3 regions of the Streptomyces sp. NBC_00207 genome follow, and region 1 is predicted to be linked to each of the others. Evidence: riboswitches for the same ligand, from Rfam matches in the RefSeq annotation. Region 1 holds a riboswitch; each other region holds the start of a gene.
The links. Region 1 has a riboswitch for thiamine pyrophosphate ahead of thiC (phosphomethylpyrimidine synthase ThiC). Riboswitches for the same ligand answer to the same signal wherever they lie in the genome.
Positions count from the first base shown of each region.

Region 2: linked by a shared signal. The riboswitch ahead of thiO (glycine oxidase ThiO) and the one ahead of thiC (phosphomethylpyrimidine synthase ThiC) in region 1 are both predicted to bind thiamine pyrophosphate.
Region 3: linked by a shared signal. The riboswitch ahead of OG472_RS31025 (thiamine ABC transporter substrate binding subunit) and the one ahead of thiC (phosphomethylpyrimidine synthase ThiC) in region 1 are both predicted to bind thiamine pyrophosphate.

Region 1 covers NZ_CP130715.1:4,808,363-4,812,831, forward strand. The annotation lists gene thiC (phosphomethylpyrimidine synthase ThiC) at 888-2,675, opposite strand; TPP riboswitch at 2,670-2,815, opposite strand; gene OG472_RS22720 (YibE/F family protein) at 2,888-4,315, shown strand; gene OG472_RS22725 (SsgA family sporulation/cell division regulator) at 4,375-4,469, opposite strand, start outside.
Region 2 covers NZ_CP130715.1:3,061,508-3,065,976, forward strand. The annotation lists gene thiE (thiamine phosphate synthase) at 1-461, opposite strand, end outside; gene OG472_RS14600 (Rv2175c family DNA-binding protein) at 538-903, opposite strand; gene OG472_RS14605 (NAD(P)/FAD-dependent oxidoreductase) at 1,036-2,268, opposite strand; TPP riboswitch at 2,350-2,461, shown strand; gene thiO (glycine oxidase ThiO) at 2,459-3,628, shown strand; gene thiS (sulfur carrier protein ThiS) at 3,625-3,843, shown strand; gene OG472_RS14620 (thiazole synthase) at 3,849-4,469, shown strand, end outside.
Region 3 covers NZ_CP130715.1:6,534,311-6,538,779, forward strand. The annotation lists gene OG472_RS31015 (phosphatidate cytidylyltransferase) at 1-681, shown strand, start outside; gene rlmN (23S rRNA (adenine(2503)-C(2))-methyltransferase RlmN) at 775-1,887, shown strand; TPP riboswitch at 1,946-2,055, shown strand; gene OG472_RS31025 (thiamine ABC transporter substrate binding subunit) at 2,139-3,236, shown strand; gene OG472_RS31030 (ABC transporter permease) at 3,332-4,469, shown strand, end outside.

The DNA of each region.
Region 1 (4,469 bases):
CTCGGGGCTCATAGCACTCCTACTCGAAACCGACCGAACGATGTGTGTGGGCCTCTCCGGCCACATCGGTCAGCGTGGGAAGCGCTGCCGCAAGTGGCAGGACACCTCGCAGATAGGTCCTCTTATCGGACTAGTGATGCGACACCAACGGCCGCTGTGACGGACACGGAGAACGCGAGCCGTCAGGACGAGGTGTGCGACGACCAGCCGGTCGTGGCGAGTGGGAGCGCTCCGGCGCCGAAAACGGGCGGACCCGCGGCTCCCCCCATGGGTCGCGGGTCCGCTCCGTGGCTCATGTGCCGTCGAACGGTCAGTCGGTCGGCGGCAGGTGGCCGGCGGCAGGTGGGCGCGGTTGCCCGAGGCCGCGAGCTCCGCGGCTTCTGTGCCAGCATGCCGAGTCCCCCACCACGCAGAGCACCGCGCGGTCGGGCGCCCGGACCCGCTGCCGCCGCCCGGCCAGGGCCCGGGCAGGATGACGCTGCCGGCCAGAACCGTGGTCGCCCCAGCCGGGGAAGACCCATGCCGGCTGCTGGACCCCGGCCCACGGCGCCCACCCCACCCCGGCGATACGGGAAGTGGCTCGCCCTCGGCGGTTGCAGGGGAGCCCTGGGGTGCGCTGCGGGGTCGGGCTGATCGTCCTGCGTCGCCTCTGGGTTCCCGGAGCGCCGGGCGACGCCGTCGTGCTGACGAGTGCCGAGCCGGCAGGGGTGTGGAAGGACGAGCGGGGCGGCAGCCTCGTCCTGGCCGGGGACGGAACGTTCAGCGCCTCATCCGTCTGTGGCGACCGGCAGGACCGCGGCCCCGGCGCTCTTCCTGAAGAAGGGGACCGCTCGATGAGCGACGGAGGCCCGGACGGGAGCCTCCGCCGCTCACAAGGACCGTGAGGGTCAGTCGGCCAGGGGCAGGTAGACGCGGTTGCCCGAGGCCGCGAACTCGGCGGACTTCTCCGCCATGCCCGCCTGGATCTCGTCGGCCTTCAGGTCGCCGCCGTGCTCGCGGCGGATGTCCTGCGAGATCTTCATCGAGCAGAACTTCGGACCGCACATGGAGCAGAAGTGCGCGGTCTTGGCCGGCTCGGCGGGAAGGGTCTCGTCGTGGAACTCGCGGGCCGTGTCCGGGTCGAGGGCCAGGTTGAACTGGTCCTCCCAGCGGAACTCGAACCGGGCGTCCGACAGGGCGTCGTCCCACTCCTGGGCGCCGGGGTGCCCCTTGGCCAGGTCGGCGGCGTGCGCCGCGATCTTGTACGTGATGACACCGGTCTTCACGTCGTCGCGGTTGGGCAGGCCCAGGTGCTCCTTGGGCGTGACGTAGCAGAGCATCGCGGTGCCCCACCAGGCGATCATCGCGGCGCCGATGCCCGAGGTGATGTGGTCGTACGCGGGCGCGACGTCCGTGGTCAGCGGGCCGAGCGTGTAGAACGGCGCCTCCTCGCAGATCTCCTGCTGGAGGTCGATGTTCTCCTTGATCTTGTGCATCGGGACGTGGCCCGGGCCCTCGATCATCGTCTGGACGTTGTGGCGCTTGGCGATCGTGTTCAGCTCGCCCAGCGTCTTCAGCTCCGCGAACTGCGCCGCGTCGTTGGCGTCCGCGATGGAGCCGGGGCGCAGGCCGTCGCCCAGCGAGTACGTGACGTCGTACGTCGCGAGGATGTCGCAGAGCTCTTCGAAGTTCGTGTAGAGGAAGTTCTCCTTGTGGTGCGCGAGGCACCACGCGGCCATGATCGAGCCGCCGCGCGAGACGATGCCGGTCTTGCGGCGGGCGGTCAGCGGCACGTAGGGCAGCAGCACGCCGGCGTGGACCGTCATGTAGTCGACGCCCTGCTCGGCCTGCTCGATGACCGTGTCCTTGTAGATCTCCCAGGTCAGGTCCTCGGCGCGGCCGTCGACCTTCTCCAGCGCCTGGTAGAGCGGCACGGTGCCGATCGGGACGGGGGAGTTGCGCAGCACCCACTCGCGGGTGGTGTGGATGTTGCGGCCCGTCGAGAGGTCCATGACCGTGTCGGCGCCCCACTTGGTCGCCCAGGTCATCTTGTCGACCTCCTCCTCGATGGAGGAGGTGACCGCGGAGTTGCCGATGTTGGCGTTGACCTTCACCAGGAACCGCTTGCCGATGATCATCGGCTCGATCTCGGGGTGGTTCACGTTCGCCGGAAGCACCGCACGACCTGCGGCGATCTCCTCGCGGACGACCTCGGGGGAGACGTTCTCCCGGATCGCGACGTACTCCATCTCCGGGGTGATCTCGCCCCGGCGGGCGTACGCGAGCTGCGTGACGGCCTGGCCGCCACGGCCCCGGCGGGGCTGGCGCGGGCGGCCCGGGAAGACCGCGTCGAGGTTCTTGAGGCCACCGCGCGGCGAGGTGTGCTTGATGCCGTCGTCCTCGGGGCGCACGGGACGGCCCGCGTACTCCTCGGTGTCGCCGCGGCCGATGATCCAGTTCTCGCGCAGCGGGGCGAGGCCCCGGCGGACGTCGGTCTCGATCTGCGGATCGGTGTACGGACCGGACGTGTCGTAGAGCGTCACGTCCTTGCCGTTGGTGAGGTGGACCTGGCGGACCGGCACCCGGATGTCGGGGCGGGAGCCCGCCACGTAGCCCTTGTGCCAGCCGGGCTGGCGCTCGGTCTGGCCATCGGCGTCCTGGCTGACGGCAGGCGTGCGTGCGTCCTGAATGGTCATGAGACCTGATCTCCCTACGCCGGCATTACCCGGTAACAGGTTCGGCGGTCGACGCAGCCTCTTCCCGTACGCATCCGTGATGCGCGTACGGTGATCAGCGTCCTCTCAGCCCGGTGCTCCGAGCTCCCGCGTTGTGCAAAGTAGCCCCCACGCTAGCGTCATCCATGGCGTGCTGAACAGTGGGCCCCCTCATCTCTTGCGATGATCTGCTGGTGACGTCCTCGCCGCAGCCCCCCACCGAGCCCACAGAGCCCCATGGCCACACCGGCCACGCGCACGACGGCCCGGGGCACTCCGCCGGGCACTCGTCCGAGTCCTCCGGGGGTCCTTCCGCCGGTCATTCCCACGGCCACGGTCACAGCCACGGGCACGGCCCGGCGGCCCCCGTCTCGAAGCACCTGCGCAAGGTCATCGCGGCCGTACTGATCCCCTTCGCCACCGCCGTTGTCATCGGCCTGGTGGTGCTCTGGCCGGGCGGCGCCCCCGCCCACGAGCGCACGGGGGTGGGATTCGACCGGCAGACCCAGCAGGGCACGGTCGTCTCGCTCGAACGCGTCGACTGCAAATCGGTGAACGCCGCACAGGTACCGCCGACCGCGAACCCCTCCACCCCCGAGGGCCGTGAGGCCCAGGCCGCGCAGACCGGCGAGTGCAAGAAGGCCACCGTCGAGATCGGCACCGGCCCGGACAAGGGCCGCACCTTCGTGGAGGTCGTCCAGCCGGGTGCGCCGCGGCAGTTGGCGGACGGCCAGGAGGTGGTCGTGGCGTACGCGCCCGACGCCCCCCGCGACCTCCAGTACTCGGTGATCGACGTGAACCGCAAGATCCCGCTTGCGGTGCTGGCCGGCATCTTCGCGCTCGCGGTCGTCCTCGTCGGGCGGATGCGCGGGCTGTTCGCACTGATCGCGCTGATCGTCAGCTTCGGCGTGCTGACGCTGTTCATCCTCCCGGCCATCCTGCAGGGTTCGAACCCGCTCGTCGTCGCGGTGGTCGGGGCGAGCGCCATCATGCTGATCGCGCTCTACATGTGCCACGGCCTGACCGCCCGCACCTCGGTCGCCGTCCTCGGCACCCTCGTCTCGCTGGTGCTGATCGGCCTGCTGGGCTCGGTGTTCATCGACTGGGCGTCCCTCACCGGCAACACGGACGACAACACCGGGCTGATCCACGGGCTGTACCCGGACATCGACATGAGCGGTCTGCTGCTCGCAAGCATCATCATCGGATCGCTCGGCGTGCTCGACGACGTGACGGTCACCCAGACTTCGGCCGTCTGGGAACTGCACCAGGCGGACCCCTCGATGGGGTCGCGCGCCCTGTACCGGGCGGCCATCAGGATCGGCCGCGACCACATCGCGTCGGTCGTCAACACGCTGGTGCTGGCCTACGCGGGCGCCGCACTGCCCCTGCTCCTGCTGTTCTCGATCGCGAACAGCAGCATGGGCTCGGTGGCGAACAGCGAGCTGGTCGCGGTGGAAATCGTACGGACCCTCGTGGGCTCGATCGGACTGGTGGCCTCGGTCCCCGTGACGACGGCACTGGCCTCGCTGGTGGTTTCCGCCGACCGGCCGGCATCCCCGGACGTCGCGCCGGCCGCGGGGCCGGTCCGCGGCGGCCGGGGCCGGCGGCGCAAGCGCTGAAGGAGGTTTCCCGAACGGGGCTTCCCGAAGGGAGGGGCGGGCGGGCGAGAGCTCGCGCGTCAGCCGGCGTTCTGCTCGTTCTGCTTCGACTCCGCCAGGATCTTGCCGAGCGCCTCGTCGAGGTTCTCCTCGAAGTCGCCCAGGTTCCGCTCCT
Region 2 (4,469 bases), 1.7 Mb from region 1:
GAGGCCGCGTACCGGACCAGCCCCAGGCCGGGGGCGTGGCGGCCGGGCTTGGTGGGGGTGGGCCAGCAGGGGCCGGTGCAGAAGTAGTCCACGCCGGGCTCGGCGACGGCGGCGTCGACCTCGTCCTCCGCGTGGCAGGAGCGGCCGATCAGCACGCGCTCGCCGAGGATGGCGCGGGCCGCGGGGACGGGGATGTCGCCCTGGCCGAGGTGGAGGACGTCGGAGCCGATGGCGTGGGCGACGTCGGCGCGGTCGTTCACCGCGAGGAGCTTGCCGTGGCGGCGTGCGGCCTCGGCGAACACCTGGAGGTGTTCGAGCTCCTCCCCCGCCTCCATGCCCTTGTCCCGGAGCTGGACGATGTCCACGCCTCCGGCCAGGACGGCGTCGAGGAACTCGGGGAGGTCACCCTGCCGCTTGCGGGCGTCCGTGCAGAGGTAGAGCCGGGCGTCGGACAGCTGCATGGGTGAACCCCCCGTGGTGGAGGCGGTGTACGGGCGCGGGGCCCGTACACCGCGGTGGAGCGAACTGCGGATCAGGTCAGAGGGCGAGCGCCTGAGCGCGGCGCTTCACCTCCGTGCCGCGATTCTCGCTCAGCGCCTGCACGGGAGTGCCGGGCAGGGTCGGATCCTCGGTGAAGAGCCACTCCAGGATCTCCTCGTCGGTGAAGCGGTCGTCGCGCAGTACGGTCAGCAGACCGACCAGGCCCTTGACGACCTTGTCGCCGTCGATGAAGGGAGCCGGCACCTGCAGGGAACGGTTCTCGCCCCGGCGGACGGCGATGAGCTGCCCTTCCTTGACCATCTGGCGGACCCGGGTCACCTCGATGTTCAGCATCTCCGCGATGTCGGGGAGGTACAGCCACGAGGGGACAAGGGCATCGATCTTTGCGTCAATCTCGGTCACGGACACAAGCCTGCCATCTCGGCTCCGCCGCCGGTACCTGAGCAGCCCCGTCCGGGTCGCGGCCCGGACCGGGCCCCGCCCGGGACCCCGCGCCGCAAAGGCCGGCGGGGCTGGTTTTCAGCCCCGCCGGCGTCAGGCCGAGGCCGACTTCAGCGGGGTCGCGGGGTCGGTGACCTTGGCGGGGTCCAGAGGGACCGCCGTCTCGATCAGGCGGCGGCCCTGTGCCACGTCGCGGGGGCGGCCCACCGCCAGGACCGCGACCAGCGCGCCGCCCCGCAGCCAGCACACCGACCAGGCCGGTCCGGCCGGGTCTCCGCGCCAGAGCAGGGTGTCGGCCCCGCCGTGGTGTCCGGCGTACTGCACGAACCGGCCGAACTGCTCCGACCAGAAGTACGGCACCGGGTCGTACACCCGGGCCGGCTCCCCGGCGCCGGCGCCGGCCAGGATGTTCGCCGCCACCGTCCGCGGCCCCTGGAGCGCGTTGTCCCAGTGGTGCACGAGCAGCCGCTTCCCGTACCGCCCGGAGGGGAAGGAGGCGCAGTCTCCGACCGCGTACACGCCGGGCAGGGAGGTGCGCAGGTACGCGTCGGCGGTGACCGAGCCGTCGGTGCCCAGTTCCACACCGGTCCCGGCCAGCCATCCCGTGGCGGGGCGCGCGCCGATGCCCACGACGACCGCGCCGGCCGGCAGGGCGCGCCCGTCCGCGAGCAGGACCCGGCCCTCCTCGATCCCGGCGACCTTCGCGCCGGTGATCAGCCCGGCGCCCGCCTCCTCGTACCAGCGCGCCATCGGTTCGGCGACCTCGGCGGGCAGTGCCCCCGCCAGCACCCGGTCCGCCGCCTCGACCACGGTCACCGCGCAGCCCGCCTCGCGGGCCGCGGTGGCGAACTCGGCGCCGATCCAGCCCGCCCCGACGACCACCGTCGAGGGCGCGGCCGCCAGGACCGGGCGCAGCCGCGCCGCGTCGTCCAGCGTGCGCAGCAGGTGGACGCCCGGGACGCCCTCGGTGCCGGCGAGGGTCAGCGGCTCGGCGCCGGTCGCCAGGACGAGGACCTCGTACGGGACCGGGCCGGCCTCGGTGTCCAGCTCGCGGTCGGCGGCCCGGAGCCCGGTGACCTCCGTCCCGAGCCGCAGCTCGATGCCGAGCCCCTCGAAGTCCACGTCGAAGGCGGAGTCCTCGGCCTTGCCGAGCAGGACCGCCTTGGACAGCGGGGGCCGGTCGTAGGGCTGGTGGGGTTCGGCGCCCAGGAGGGTCAGGGGGCCGGCGAATCCCTGCTCGCGCAGGGCGACCGCGGTCTGCACCCCGGCCATTCCGGCGCCGACGATCACGACGCCGCGCTCTTTGTGTTCCGTCTGCTCGCTCACCCGGCCACCCTAATCATCTGACGCTCCGTCAGGAATAGGTGCCGCCTTACCGGCCGTCCGGGGCCGGGATAGTCTGGCCACCGTACCTATCGCGGGAGTCCGGCGCACCGGGCTGAGAGGGAGGCTGGCCGGCCTCCGACCGTACGAACCTGATCCGGGTCATGCCGGCGAAGGGAGGGGCTGGACGCCCATGCACTCATCTCGGAAGGGATCCGACGTCCTCGTCATCGGGGGCGGGATCATCGGTCTGGTCACCGCCTGGCGGGCCGCGGCGCGCGGGATGCGCACCGTACTCGCCGACCCGGCACCCGGCGGCGGCGCCGCCCAGGTTGCGGCCGGCATGCTCGCCCCCGTCACCGAACTGCACTTCGGCGAGGAAGCCCTCCTGGGCCTCGGCCTTGCCTCCGCCGCACGCTATCCGGAGTTCGCCGCCGAGCTCGCCGACGCGAGCGGCGGCATGGACATCGGCTTCCGCGCCTGCGGCACCCTCGCCGTCGCCCTCGACTCCGACGACCGGCTCCACCTGCGGGAACTGCACGCGCTGCAGCGCCGCTGCGGCCTGGAGTCCGAGTGGCTCACCGGCCGCGAGTGCCGCCGCCTGGAGCCCATGCTCGCCCCGGGCGTGCGCGGCGGCCTGCGCGTGGACGGCGACCACCAGGTCGACCCGCGCCGGCTCGCGGCCGCCCTGCTGGCCGCCTGCGAGCGGGCCGGCGTGATCATCCACCGGGCCGCCGTGGAACGGCTCCTGGTCACCGCCGACCGGGCGGCCGGGGCCGCACTCGACGACGGTACGGAGCTGCGCGCCGCCCAGGTGGTCCTGGCGGCGGGCTCGCTCAGCGGCAGGCTGGCGGGCGTACCGCCGGAGGTGCTGCCTCCCGTACGGCCGGTCAAGGGCCAGGTCCTGCGCCTGTCCGTGCCCCCGGCCTACGCGCCGTTCCTGTCCCGGACCGTCCGGGCGGTCGTCCGCGGCAGCCACGTCTACCTGGTGCCGCGCGAGAACGGCGAACTCGTCGTCGGCGCCACCAGCGAGGAACTCGGCTGGGACACCACGGTCACCGCGGGCGGGGTCTACGAACTCCTGCGCGACGCCCACGAACTGGTCCCCGGCATCACCGAACTCCCCCTCACCGAGACCCGTGCGGGGCTGCGCCCCGGCTCGCCCGACAACGCCCCGCTGCTCGGCCCGACCGACCTGCCGGGCCTGCACCTGGCCACCGGGCACTACCGCAACGGGGTGCTGCTGACCCCGCTCACCGGCGAGGTGCTCGCCGAGCTGCTGGCCACCGGCGAAGTGCCGGAAATCGCGCGCCCCTTCACCCCCCGCCGGTTCTCCGCCGCACGTCAGGAGTCGTACGCATGAACCTCCCCGCCTCCGTCTCCCTCTCCGTCAACGGCGAGCCGCGCGAGGTCGCGGCCGGCACCACGCTCGACAGCGTGGTCGCGACCCTGACCACGGCCCCCTCCGGCGTCGCCGCCGCGCTCAACGAGACCGTGGTCCCGCGCGGTCAGTGGCCGGCCACGCCGGTGGGCGACGGCGACCGGGTCGAAATCCTCACCGCGGTCCAGGGGGGCTGAGCGCCATGGCGGACGACCTCTTCACCCTCGGCGGCCGGACCTTCTCCTCCCGCCTGATCATGGGCACGGGCGGGGCCCCGAGCCTGGACGTGCTGGAACGCTCGCTGGTCGCGTCCGGCACCGAACTCACGACGGTCGCGATGCGGCGCCTCGACCCCACGGTCCAGGGCTCCGTCCTCTCCGTCCTGACCAAGCTCGGCATCGCGGTCCTGCCCAACACGGCGGGCTGCTTCACGGCCGGCGAGGCCGTGCTCACGGCCCGGCTGGCCCGGGAGGCGCTGGGCACGGACTGGATCAAGCTGGAGGTGGTCGCGGACGAGCGGACCCTCCTGCCCGACGGCGTCGAGCTGCTGGACGCCGCCGAGATCCTCGTGGACGAGGGCTTCACAGTCCTCCCCTACACGAACGACGACCCGGTGCTCGCGCGGAAGCTGGAGGACGTGGGCTGCGCGGCGATCATGCCGCTGGGGTCGCCCATCGGCTCGGGCATGGGCATCCGCAACCCGCACAACTTCGAGCTGATCACGGAGCGGGCTTCGGTGCCGGTCATCCTGGACGCGGGCGCGGGCACGGCGTCGGACGCCGCCCTCGCCATGGAACTGGGCTGCGCGGCGGTGATGCTGGCC
Region 3 (4,469 bases), 1.7 Mb from region 1:
GAGCTCACCTCCCGGCTGCAGGAGCAGAAGGGCATCAAGGCCCCGCTGGTCCCGCTCGCGGTCGGCGGCGCGGCCATGGTCATCGCCGGGTACGTCCGGGGGGCCGAGGGCGCCTGGGTCGCCATGGCCCTGACCGTGCTGGCGGTCCTGGTGTGGCGGATGACCGAACCGCCCGAGGACTACCTCAAGGACGTCACCGCGGGCGCCTTCGCGGCGTTCTACGTGCCCTTCCTGGCCACCTTCGTCGCGATGCTCCTCACCGCCGACGACGGCCCCCAGCGCGTGATCACGTTCCTGCTCCTGACCGTGGTCAGCGATACCGGGGCCTACGCCGTCGGCTGGCGCTTCGGGAAGCGCAAGCTCGCGCCGCGCATCAGCCCCGGAAAGACCCGCGAGGGACTGTTCGGCGCGGTGGCCTTCGCGATGGCGGCCGGCGCGCTGTGCATGGAGTTCCTGATCGACGGCGGCGCCTGGTGGCAGGGCCTGCTGCTGGGCCTCGCGGTCGCGGTCAGCGCCACCCTGGGCGACCTCGGCGAGTCGATGATCAAGCGGGACCTGGGCATCAAGGACATGGGCACCCTGCTGCCGGGCCACGGCGGCATCATGGACCGGCTCGACTCCCTCCTGCCGACGGCGCCGGTGGTGTGGCTGCTGCTGGCGGCCTTCGTGGGTGTTGGCTGACCTGCGAAAAGGCGGCGTGTGACGCCGGGCGGTTACTCTTGAAAGGCGCGCTGCTTCTGCGGCGCGCCTTTCGTCTTACAAGGAGTACCTGCCATGGCCCGCCCCGTTCCGGGAGAGCTCACCTTCGTCGCCCCTCGCGGGGCCAAGAAGCCGCCCCGGCACCTCGCCGACATGACCCCGGCCGAGCGCCGTGAGGCGGTCGCCGCGATCGGCGAGAAGCCGTTCCGGGCCAAGCAGCTTTCCCAGCACTACTTCGCGCGCTACGCGCACGACCCGGCCGAGTGGACCGACATCCCCGCCGGCTCGCGGGAGAAGCTCCAGCAGGAGCTGCTCCCCGATCTGATGAACGTCGTCCGCCACATCAGCTGCGACGACGACACCACGCGCAAGACCCTGTGGAAGCTGCACGACGGCACGCTCGTCGAGTCCGTGCTGATGCGCTATCCCGACCGGGTCACGATGTGCATCTCCTCGCAGGCCGGCTGCGGCATGAACTGTCCGTTCTGCGCCACCGGCCAGGCGGGACTCGACCGCAACCTCTCCACCGCCGAGATCGTGCACCAGATCGTCGACGGCATGCGCGCGCTGCGCGACGGCGAGGTCCCGGGCGGACCGGCGCGCCTGTCGAACATCGTCTTCATGGGCATGGGCGAGCCGCTGGCCAACTACAACCGCGTGGTCGGCGCCATCCGCCGGCTCACCGACCCCGAGCCCGACGGCCTGGGCCTGTCGCAGCGCGGCATCACCGTCTCCACCGTCGGCCTGGTCCCGGCCATGCTGCGGTTCGCCGACGAGGGCTTCAAGTGCCGTCTCGCCGTCTCCCTGCACGCGCCCGACGACGAGCTGCGCGACACCCTGGTCCCCGTGAACACCCGCTGGAACGTCCGCGAGGTGCTCGGCGCGGCCTGGGAGTACGCGGAGAAGTCGGGCCGGCGGATCTCGATCGAGTACGCCCTGATCCGCGACATCAACGACCAGGCCTGGCGTGGTGACCTGCTGGGCAAGCTGCTCAAGGGCAAGCGTGTCCACGTCAATCTGATCCCGCTGAACCCCACGCCGGGCTCGAAGTGGACCGCCTCGCGGCCCGAGGACGAGAAGGCCTTCGTCGAGGCCATCGCCCGCCACGGCGTGCCCGTGACCGTACGCGACACCCGCGGCCAGGAGATCGACGGCGCGTGCGGCCAGCTGGCCGCTTCGGAGCGCTAGGTTCCGCTTCTGTTCGATGAGATTCGGCCGCGGGGTACCCTGTGGCCGAACCAATTTCATATTCCGACAGGGGAGCGCCACAGCGCTGAGAGTGCGGTATCCGTCATCCGCAGACCCTCTGAACCTCGCCCCGGTCATTCGGGGTAGGAAGTTCGGTCACCACTCTTGCTGTTGCGCCCTGCCCGGCGTCCGCTCTCGCAGCGCCGGGCAGGGCCGCGTCTTCTCCTGGACATCCCAGGAGGAATTCACCGATGAGCACCACCAAGAAGATCGCGGGCGCCGCGCTCGCGGCCGCGCTGGGCGTCACCACGCTCAGCGCCTGCGGCGGCGACGCCAAGGACAAGACGGCGGGCGCGAGCGACGCCCCCAAGTCCAAGACCGTGACCCTCGTCTCGCACGACTCCTTCAACGTGACCGACACGGTCCTCAAGGAGTTCGAGCAGCAGAGCGGCTACACGGTCAAGGTGCTGAAGTCCGGGGACGCCGGCGCGGCACTGAACCAGGAGATCCTCACCAAGGGCTCCCCGCGCGGCGACGTCTTCTTCGGCGTGGACAACACCCTCCTCTCGCGCGCCCTCGACAACGGCATCTTCACGCCGTACGAGGCCAAGGGCCTGGCCGACGTGAAGCCCGAGTACGTCCTCGACAAGGAGCACCGGGTCACCCCGATCGACTCCGGCGACATCTGCGTCAACTACGACAAGGCGTACTTCGCCGACAAGAAGATCGCCCCGCCGCAGACGCTGGACGACCTGATCAAGCCGGAGTACAAGAACCTCCTGGTCACCGAGAACGCCGCGACCTCCTCGCCCGGCCTCGGCTTCCTCCTCGCCTCCGTCGGCAAGTACGGCGACGAGGGCTGGAAGGACTACTGGAGCAAGCTGAAGGCCAACGGCGTCGAGGTCGTCGACGGCTGGGAGCAGGCCTACAACGAGCGGTTCTCCGGCTCCGCCGGAGGCAAGAAGGCCAAGGGCGACCGCCCGCTGGTCGTCTCCTACGCCTCCAGCCCGCCGGTCGAGGTGCTGTACGGCGAGCCGCAGCCGGCCGAGGCCCCGACGGGCGTCGCCACCGGCACCTGCTTCCGCCAGATCGAGTTCGCGGGCCTGCTGAAGGGCGCGAAGAACGAGGAGGGCGGCAAGGCCCTGGTGGACTTCCTGGTCAGCAAGAAGTTCCAGGAAGACATGCCGCTCCAGATGTTCGTGAACCCCGTGACCAAGGACGCCGCCCTGCCGGAGCTGTTCACCAAGCACGGTGTGGTGGTCGAGAAGCCGGAGAACGTGGCTCCCGAGACCATCGCCAAGAACCGTGAGCAGTGGGTCAAGGCATGGACCTCGCTCGTCGTGAAGTAGGCGGTACCAAGGGGCCGGGCGCGGCGTCGGGGGGCGCCGCGCCGGGCTCCGGCCCCCGCGGGGGCGGCCGGTCGACCGCCGTGCGGCTCGCCCTGATGGCCGTGCCGCTGGCCTTCTTCGGGCTGTTCTTCGCCTACCCCGTCGCCTCGATCGTCGGGCGCGGCCTCAAGACCGACGAGGGCTGGCAGTTCGGCCGGATCGGCGAGGTGCTGGCCCGGCCCGACATCGCCGGCGTGCTGTGGTTCACGACCTGGCAGGCGCTCGCCTCGACCGTGCTCACGCTGCTGATCGCGCTCCCCGGCGCGTACGTCTTCGCGCGCTTCGAGTTCCCCGGCAAGCAGCTGCTGCGGGCCGTGGTGACCGTTCCCTTCGTGCTGCCGACCGTGGTCGTCGGCACCGCCTTCCTCGCGCTGCTGGGACGCGGCGGGCTGCTGGACGAGACGATGGGGGTCCGGCTCGACACCACCGTCTGGGCGATCCTCCTCGCGCACGTCTTCTTCAACTACGCGGTCATCGTCCGCACCGTCGGCGGGCTGTGGGCGCAGCTCGATCCGCGCCAGGAGGAGGCCGCCCGGGTGCTGGGCGCCGGCCGGTTCGCCGCCTGGCGGCGCGTGACACTGCCCGCGCTGGCCCCGTCGGTGGCCGCGGCCTCGCTGATGGTCTTCCTGTTCACCTTCAGCTCCTTCGGCGTCGTACTGATCCTGGGCGGGCCCGCGTACTCCACCCTGGAGGTGGAGGTCTACCGGCAGACCGCGCAGCTCCTGGACCTGCCGACGGCCGCCGTGCTGACGATGGTGCAGTTCGCCGCGGTCGGCGCGATCCTCGCCGTGCACGCCTGGACCGTGCGCCGGCGCGAGACCGCGCTGCGGCTGGTGGACCCGGGCCGCACCACGCACCGGCCGCGCGGCTGGGCGCAGCGCACGCTGCTGGGCGGGGTCCTGGCGACCATCGCGCTGCTGATCGTGGCGCCGCTGGCCGTACTGGTCGAGCGGTCCTTCGACGCCCCCGGCGGATACGGGTTCGGCTTCTACCGGGCGCTGCAGGACGCGGGCGCCGGCGGCGGAACCTTCCTGGTGCCCCCGTTGGAGGCGATCTGGAACTCCCTCCAGTACGCCCTCGCCGCCACCGCGATCGCCCTGTTCATCGGGGGGCTGGCGGCCGCGGCACTGACCCGGCGCGCGGGGCCCTTCGTACGCGGCTTCGACGCGCTGCTGATGCTGCCGCTCGGGGTGT